DNA from 4 places in the Neobacillus sp. MER 74 genome. Region 1 is predicted to be linked to each of the others. Evidence: riboswitches for the same ligand, from Rfam matches in the RefSeq annotation. Region 1 holds a riboswitch; each other region holds the start of a gene.
The links. A riboswitch is a leader RNA that binds a small molecule or an ion and turns the genes downstream of it on or off. The one in region 1 is predicted to bind cyclic di-GMP.
Positions count from the first base shown of each region.

Region 2: linked by a shared signal. The riboswitch ahead of M3610_RS07165 (anti-repressor SinI family protein) and the one ahead of M3610_RS03345 (TadA family conjugal transfer-associated ATPase) in region 1 are both predicted to bind cyclic di-GMP.
Region 3: linked by a shared signal. The riboswitch ahead of M3610_RS23690 (hypothetical protein) and the one ahead of M3610_RS03345 (TadA family conjugal transfer-associated ATPase) in region 1 are both predicted to bind cyclic di-GMP.
Region 4: linked by a shared signal. The riboswitch ahead of M3610_RS24840 (DUF3789 domain-containing protein) and the one ahead of M3610_RS03345 (TadA family conjugal transfer-associated ATPase) in region 1 are both predicted to bind cyclic di-GMP.

Region 1 is NZ_JAMAUV010000001.1:675,608-677,813, reverse strand. Features, by position in the region: gene gerPC (spore germination protein GerPC) at 1-81, opposite strand, end outside; gene M3610_RS03355 (spore germination protein GerPB) at 140-370, opposite strand; gene M3610_RS03350 (spore germination protein) at 388-609, opposite strand; cyclic di-GMP riboswitch class I at 859-945, shown strand; gene M3610_RS03345 (TadA family conjugal transfer-associated ATPase) at 993-2,141, shown strand.
Region 2 is NZ_JAMAUV010000003.1:98,945-101,150, forward strand. Features, by position in the region: gene M3610_RS07160 (lactonase family protein) at 1-639, shown strand, start outside; gene M3610_RS07165 (anti-repressor SinI family protein) at 739-888, opposite strand; cyclic di-GMP riboswitch class I at 917-1,000, opposite strand; gene M3610_RS07170 (VanZ family protein) at 1,542-2,021, shown strand; gene M3610_RS07175 (DUF421 domain-containing protein) at 2,058-2,206, shown strand, end outside.
Region 3 is NZ_JAMAUV010000025.1:10,902-13,107, forward strand. Features, by position in the region: gene M3610_RS23685 (zinc-dependent alcohol dehydrogenase family protein) at 1-4, shown strand, start outside; gene M3610_RS23690 (hypothetical protein) at 440-832, opposite strand; cyclic di-GMP riboswitch class I at 861-944, opposite strand; gene M3610_RS23695 (alpha/beta fold hydrolase) at 1,137-1,988, shown strand; gene M3610_RS23700 (MerR family transcriptional regulator) at 2,175-2,206, opposite strand, start outside.
Region 4 is NZ_JAMAUV010000029.1:22,398-24,603, reverse strand. Features, by position in the region: gene M3610_RS24845 (ABC transporter substrate-binding protein) at 1-183, shown strand, start outside; cyclic di-GMP riboswitch class I at 1,111-1,195, shown strand; gene M3610_RS24840 (DUF3789 domain-containing protein) at 1,244-1,354, shown strand; gene M3610_RS24835 (OmpL47-type beta-barrel domain-containing protein) at 1,803-2,206, shown strand, end outside.

The DNA of each region.
Region 1 (2,206 bases):
CTCTAAAGACTGAATTCTTTGCTCCTGAGCTTGAATACACATCTGCAGCCATTGAAGATATTGGGAATAATCCTGATACATGTAATCACCTCACAATTATTTCTCCAATAAACGTATTGATTATCATAAGATCGGCGGCCTATTTATCCTGTTTTCTTACTGCGGCTTGTAGGGGAACTGATGGTGTCCCTAATAAAGAGCCTGAAGATTTGATTGTTTGTGGTGCAGGTCCAGTAAATCCGCCAGTATTATATAAATGAGCCATCGGTTTAATAATCCCAGCACTACCTATTTGTAAGACTGAGGAATTGGTAATCCCGCCAATTTTTATGAAATTAATCTGAATGGACTGCTGGATATAAAAGTTCATTTAAAATCACCCATTCATTAAGCATTAAGTGCAATCCCTTGATCGTAAACATCTGAATCACTTGTATTAGTGGAACTTACATTATTTTGAAGTTGTAAGCTTTCCCCAGTGTTAAAGGAACCAGCGCCAGAAAATGTTTTTGCGGTAGAAAATGGCATAATTTTATATACATCGCCAATATGGAAGACAGAACTGCTGCCAAGCGTAATGACCTGTGCAACTCCAACAATTGCTGGCATTTTCAACACCCTTTTTTCATAGTATCTTCTACATCCTATGTATGGGTAAAGGTAATGTGATTGATACGCCCAAAATTATTGAAATCAAGAATCGTATACGATTTTTAATATTCATTTGTAGAACGATCGATTAGAAATAGTTATAATTACCTATTTGCTTGTACAGAAAATAATAAATAAGTTGGGTTTTCGGTTGTTTAGAAAGGGACTATTATATGAGTAAGAGATCAGTCGGAAATAAACACTGTTTCTCGATAAAGGCAAACCTGATGAAAATCAGTGACGCAAAGCTATAGGGGCTAAGGTGCATTTACACTAAGCCAGCCAGTTACCGAAAGATTAGGGTGTTTCATAATGGATATTCATGTCTGCATAGTTGTTCTATGTATCTATGGATATTCTATGAATTCTATCCCCCCTTTGGTAAAGGCGGGGCTATTTCTTTTTTATGGAGGTGGAAACTAATCGACTACTTAACCTGTTTTGGACCCATAAATCCCCTTATTTTAGATGAAGATGTTTCAGAGGTTATGGTAAATGGACCTAACCAGGTGTACTGTGAACGTAAAGGAAAATTGGTATTAACGTCAATACAATTCCGTGACAATGAACATGTCAAGACAATGATAGACAAAATTCTTGCCCCACTTGGATGGAGAATCGATGAAAGTTCGCCAATGGTAGATGCTAGGCTGCCTAATGGCTTACGTGTTAATGCCTTCATTCCTCCCCTTGCATTAAATGGACCAGCCATTACAATCAGGAAATTTTCAAAGGATCCCTACAAAATTGAAGATCTAATCAACTTTGGGACAGTGACAGAGGAAATGGCATTTTTTCTAGATGCATGCGTGAAAGCCCGCTTGAATATGTTTGTTAGCGGTGGTACGAGGTCTGGTAAAACAACCACTCTGAATGCCCTTTCCAATTTTATACCTGATGAAGAAAAAATCGTAACGGTTGAGGATGCAGCCGAAATTCAGTTGGGACAGGGTCATGTAATCTCACTAGAACTTCGACCTTCCGAAATAAAAGGTAAAAGAGCCATTTCGATTCGAGAGCTTCTCAAGAAATCGTTACGAATGAGACCTGACCGTGTTATTATCGGAGAAATCCGTGGTGGAGAAGCGCTTGATATGCTTCAGGCAATGAATTCTGGCCATGATGGTTCACTTGCTACAGGGCACTCATATAGTCCAAGGGATATGATTAGCCGTTTGGAAACAATGGTCCTTTTAGCAGGATTGAATAATTCTATTAAAGACATTCGAGAGCAAATTGCAGGAGCAATCGATGTGATTATCCAGCAAACTCGTTTAATGGATGGAACAAGGAAAATTATCAATATTACTGAAGTTCAAGGAATGGAAGGAGAAAATATCGTTCTGCAAGACATCTTTTCCTTTAAACAAAAAGGAATTAATTCTGAGGGGAAAATTATTGGACAACTTATACCGACTGGTGTCCGCCCCAAATTTTATGATCGCCTAGAGGCATCAGGGATTCATATTCCAGCGTCATTGTTTAAATAATCTCAGGTAATAAGAGGCATTAAGTTATGAATGGTTAGGGGCTGAATTTCCTTTAAATAGGGTTC
Region 2 (2,206 bases), on a different contig from region 1:
GGTCCAGACCCAAGACAAGAGAAACCGCATACCCATTATGCCGGCATCACCCCTGATGAGAATTATCTAGCAGTGGTTGAATTGGGTATTGATGCTTTAATTACTTATGCAGTCAACAGTGATGGGACACTTTCAAAAGCGCACTTTCTTCCATTAAAGGCTGGAAGCGGACCAAGACATTTAGTTTTCCATCCAAACCAAAAATTTGCATATATCATGACAGAGTTTAGTTCGGAAGTGATTGTTTTATCCTATCATTCGGAAAATGGTCGTTTTACAGAGAAACAATATATTTCTACGCTTCCTGAAGATTTCACCGAGAATAATCAAGGAAGCGCCATTCATATTTCATCTGATGGACAGTTTGTTTACGCGGGTAATCGTGGCCATAACAGTATTGCTGTTTTCCGTGTAGACCAAGAAACGGGAGAGCTTAGCTTTGTTGATCGCACCTCCACTGAAGGGGATTGGCCGAGAGATTTTATGTTCGACCCAACAGAGAAATTCATTGTGGCGTCGAACCAAGAGTCCAGTAACCTCGTCTTGTTTTCGCGTGATGAAAACACAGGAAAACTTGCATTGATTCAGGCTGATATCGAGGTTCCGTATCCGGTTTGTGTGAAGTTTTTAAATTATTAAAATTAAAAAAACAGCTTAACAAATTGCTCATTAATTTGTTAAGCTGTTTTTTTAATCAATTGAATATTGCGAAAATTAAACACCAAATTACCCCTCTTATTAATTATATTCCGGTTCAATAGTCTTTAATCCAAGGGAGCGATTTAGGAAATCCCTAATTTCATCAATAGAGAGTCCTATCTTTTTAGCTTCATTAATAAGATCTAACCATTCTGTATCAATATCTTGTTCAACGGTTAATGCAGACAAAATTAACCCTCCTAAAATGATTACTATTTTAGGTAACTCAGCCATCCTAGTTAAAAACCTTAGACCTGTAGCTTTGCGTCCCAATCTTTCGAAAGGTTTGCCTTTGTCATTCATAGTATTAAAGTATTATAGAATAAACTAATAGTACTATAGTCTTGATGGAAACTAAATGAAAATATTTCCAAAAAAATCGACAGGATTTCGACAAAAATTATATAAACCAATTAATCGTAGTTTAGAAGTTTTAAAACACATTTCTCACATGTTACCTGACCTATTTCAATAAATTTAATTTTTTTAAGGGTCTTCCTATTAATAATCCGTTCCTTGTTAAAGACTATACCGCATGCACAATGATAGGAATCCTTCACAATGTGAATCTTGTTTCTTTCTTTTATTAGTGGATATATCATGATTCCCCTTCTTTTCTAATTATTAGTTCCTAAAAAAGAACTTCTATTGTTCATTATAAAGAAATTGTAGAATTTTGTAAACGGAGAGGAGTTAATTTTACCCAGTGAAATTTCATTTACCTATAATACGAAAGTGGTAGATTATTGGATTATTTTAATGTGAATATCCCGGTTTGTTCTTTAAAAGGAACAATGGTAAAATGTAGATTAAGAAATAATAGTTAGTTAGGAGCAAGTATTTTGGATCATCAACCAATACAAGGTAGCTGTAGAATCGATAAGAAAAGAAAGACACAGAAACGATTTCTTTTCATAAAAGTTCTATTGATTATTTTATGGGGCCTATTTTTGTTGATTAATACCTGGACTGAGAGTATAGAGCGACTAATATATTTACATTCTTTTGGATTAAAGTGGGTTTCAAATCCTGATTTTTTGTCTTTTTTTTATTTTAATGATTTAACTTTGATTCATCCTGAATTTATTAAAATTAAATTAGGACATTTTGTTGGTTTTGCGATCATGGATTTTCTTCTCTTCAATCTAATAAGAAGTCACAAATATTCTATTGGCATATCCATTATTTTTGCGTTTTTTACAGAATTCCTGCAATTGTTTTTTGGTAGAGATGGACGGTTTTACGATTTAGTTATTGACTCATTCGGTATTGTATCGGTATTTTTTATATTAAAATTGCTTAATCGTGACAATAATAAGTAGGACGATTATTGTTAAGGGAGTGACTATTTGCCTTCAATGGATTTTTTGCAAGCTCAGGAAACTCTTAATTTCATGGAGTGGATTTTAAGAGCTGTAATTGGATTCTTCTTTATGCTCATTGTTGCTAAACTAATAGGACAGCGCGCGATTTCTCAATTAAGATTACTTGATTTCGTTATCGCCTT
Region 3 (2,206 bases), on a different contig from region 1:
GTAAAATTGTATTTTTTCTAGAATAAGATTTGATTCTAATTGAAGAGCATTACTGGATTTTTGTTGATAGCAGACTCAAAAAAGCAATAAAAAAGTGTAAATGTCTGTGTTAATAAAGATTATGGGAGAAACTAGTTAAAATAATGAAGGTATATAAGTTAAAGAATAACTTTAAAGGTTTAAAAAAGGGAACACAATTCTATTTGATTGCTGAATCTGAATTTATTGGAGTAAAAGATTTTGTTTTAAGAACGGAAGACTTAGCTGTCAGGATTTCAATAAATGAAAGGGAACTTCATAAAAATTTTATTTTGTTGAAATATGGTTGAAGGAAAAAGGATGCTATATAGAAAAATCAGAGCTGCCAATTTTGGCAGCTCTTCTAACAACATCCATCATATTAAGAAATCAAAAAACTCCATTCAGGACCATTGTAATATTATTGGTTAACACTCTTTTTGTTATTAGAAAGATGCCAAGTAAAGAAGTGCTTAATCTTCTCCTCTTTTTTTAGAACTTCGCAAAAAACTTCCGCTGCATATTGATTAAAGAACGAACAAACCATTCCATCTTTTTGTCCACAGCAACTATATAACGAAAATCTTTTAAATTTTAAATTACTAAAATGATGATACATTTCATAGTTAATATATCCGTTTGGATAAAGATCAACAATTAAATGAAAGTAAGGGAAGGCATTCTTCACTTCAGGCTCTAAGTCCATTTTATCCAAATTTAATTTCACATCAATAAGAAGACGAATACAATCGTCTAGTTCTTGAACTCCCCAGTCTTGATCTAGTATTGCATATTCCAAATTGATTTTTTTCATAATCTAGCCTCCTAAAATAAGTCCTATTTTAGGCAGCCCAGCCATCATAGTTTTAAACCTTAGACCCGAAGCTTTGCGTCCCAATCTTTCGAAAAGTTTGCCTTTATCTATAAACGATATGTAAATTATATTACAATTTTTTCAAAAATTACAAAATAAAGTTCTACAAATACCGACGTTTTATGAAAAAAATTGGAAACAAATTCCCATTTCAAAGATATTGTGAGTAGGTGGAAGAAGGGATTCTTGCCAGTAAATCGAATATTTAATTGTCGGAATATTAAAAATGAATGGTGGTGGTTTTATGTCTTCTCCTAGATCTAGGTTTGAAATGATTAATGGAATGGAAGTTCATTTTACAGAATGGGGAGATCCACAGAAACCAGCTGTGGTTTGTTGGCACGGTTTAACTCGAAATGGGCGAGACTTTGATATTTTAGCCCGCCATCTATCCCAAAACTATTATATCCTTTGTCCGGATACAATTGGGCGGGGATTGAGCCAATGGAGTTCTTCCCCTGAAAAGGACTATTGTTTTGAAAACTACAGTAACCTGGCGATTCAATTATTGGACCATTTAGGAATCGAACGGGTCCGATGGGTTGGGACCTCAATGGGTGGAGCCATTGGAATGCGTATTGCTGGAACGCCTAATCATCAGAACCGGATTTCACATTTAGTTTTAAATGACATTGGAGCAGGTGCTTCTGAAAATGCTGTACAGGATATTGAAGGCATTAAACGAATTATTAGCTATGTAGGGAATCCACCGCAATTTAAAACCTTTAGTGAATTAAAGAAGTATTATCAAACCATTTATACCACATTTGGTCTTTCGAATGAAGAGGAGTGGAATGATTTTACCCAATACTCATGTAGAAGAAGAGATGAGGGTGGAGTGAGTCCTGATTATGATCCAAACATTGCTTTGCAATTTCAGCACACAGAAGATCTAAACTTATGGAACTACTGGAAAGCAATTCAATCAAAAATATTACTCATTCGAGGAGAAATATCCGACGTTCTACCTCTCGATGTTGCAGAAAAAATGAAGCAAAAACCAAACTGTCAAATGGTAACGATTCCAAAACTTGGTCATGCCCCAGCATTAAATACTAAAGAACAAATTACCGTCATTGAGAATTTTCTTCGGTAAATTGAAATTTTTTATCTATTGAATTAGGGATGGATACCAAGGATGTGGCTATGCAGGTTTAGTTTAAATATTTTCAATCGAAAAAGCCGAGCATCTTAGTTTGAATTGGGATGCTCGGCTTTTTTTCTTTAGATGGTTTTAAATACATTAACATTTAAGGAGAAATGTCCCACAATACTGTGAGCCCTAATTAATAGTAGAAACTTCTATTTTATCAT
Region 4 (2,206 bases), on a different contig from region 1:
ATTATTTACTATGACAAAGATGTGGTAGCAAAAGCTGGGTTCAATGAATTCCCAACTACGTATGCTGATTTCAAAACATTAGTTAACAAGTTAAATGATCAAGATATTACCCCGATTGCTTTAGGTGTAATTGTCAATATTAATTTGAGCCAGAGTGATCACTTCAAAAGTGAGCCACTTTAATTTGTGTTATTTCCATATTTGCTAACCGGGGCGATTGCACTTGGTGTAACAGCGTATCAGGAAAAAATATCGTAACTTATCATCGTTCCTCATACCTAAGATGAAATATTTTTTGTATGCTAAATCCTCCCGCTTTATGGTGGATTTTTTGAAAACCTAGCATAAAACGGGAATAGCGAACTGGAATCTAGTACATTAAAACGTATTATATTATATTGATATGTACACTATTAATGAATCATTTGAATAACTAATTTAATCCAACCGAAAAACGCAAACCATAATGGAACACTTAAAGACGTCCCCCACAATAATCCTAATAAAAGATTCCCTTGCTTGTCCATGAAATCCACTCCTAGTGTTAGTTGTAGATAAATCTGGTAATGCACGGTTCCGTTTTTTAGTATATTTGTAAACGCTTTCAGTTTTCTTTTTTATATGATAACCAAATATTGATGGAGAATAAAGTAGAAATATGCAAATAACATGCAAAATATTTCGACAGATTCACTTATTAGACTTTTTATGTCAAGGGGGGGACCAATCTATTATTTACTATTTTTCAATTGGAACGAGAGTGCCTCTCCTTAGTGAAAGATTTTACGTAGGATAAAATAGACGATTCCCCATAAAGGAATGGATAAAAGAATCCCCCAAAGGCAGCCCCTGCCGAAATTTCTCCCATCTTCTTTCTCTGCCATATGTATCACTCCACTTCCGAAACAGGTTGCTTATCACTATTTAACCATGTATGGATGAACGGTTATATTTAATTCGTTCGATGAATAGTTACAAATTTTATGGCATTGTCGAACAGAATCATGTGTGAAAGGGTTTGCAATTGCCAGATTATTAACATATAAATAGGTTAATTGCTCTATTTATTACTAGAAACAATTAGTATATTATCAATAAAAACACATAGTTCGTACGAAAGGGCAAATCCATTGAAAAGTGGAGGCGCAAAACTAAAGGGGCTAAGGTTCTAAAACTATGCCAGCCAGCTGCCGAATATGATCACCTTACGACGGATTATGAATATACTCTGGGAGGTTACACTATGGTTATCTTTATTGCAGGCTTATTTGTTGGATCGTTCTCTATGCTTACAGTAATGAGTCTTATGGTTGCAGCTAAACGGGGAGATCGACTCCTTGAATCACAACGATAATTTGAAAGCGTTTTCTAAACAACCTCAACTTTTGGGGTTGTTTTTTATTTTTCGAAATAAGTTAATTACATATAGTGAAACAAAACGGAAGGGGAGAACGGGTCCAGCACTAGATTTATATTATGTTCATCCTGTCACTCACTTCATTTCCGAAAAACACTTCATCTTGTTTACGATTTAACTGAATATGTCGATAGAACTACAATGATACTATCGAAATATGTTGGAAAGTTTTTTTCGTAGGACTAATAGACTGATGCTATAATACTATTATCCTCGCTATATACTAAAATACCCAAATGAGGAAAAATCATGGAAATATCTATTGGAAATAAGTTTAGAGAGGAGGACCTAACATTTAATATTTTAAGGGAGAAAATACTATGTTACATATGAGTAGATGAAGTTGTTGTAAGTGAGAATCTCAAATAGGGTTGGGGTGGAATAATTGAAAAGATTTAAAAAAAGTATTTCGAAGGTAATTGTTGCGGGTATGTGTACCTTCACATTAATTCCAGGCAGTATCGGGTTCATTCAAGTAGTCCAGGCAGAAACGGTATCTGCAAATTGGCAGACAGTAGGAACTCCTGGTTTCTCTGCTGGATCAGTTAACAATACCAAACTTTTGATGGATGGAGAAGGTACGCTTTATGTAGGTTATCAGGATGGAGGAAATGACTACAAACCTACGCTTATGAAATACACAAACCAAGCGTGGCAAGCAGTAGGGAATCCAGGCTTCTCCAAAGGGTCTGCAAGTTTTGTATCCTTTGCACTGGATCCAGCAGGGACTCCTTATGTTTCTTATCAAGATGGAGCAAACAATTATAACGCTACTGTGATGAAGTATAC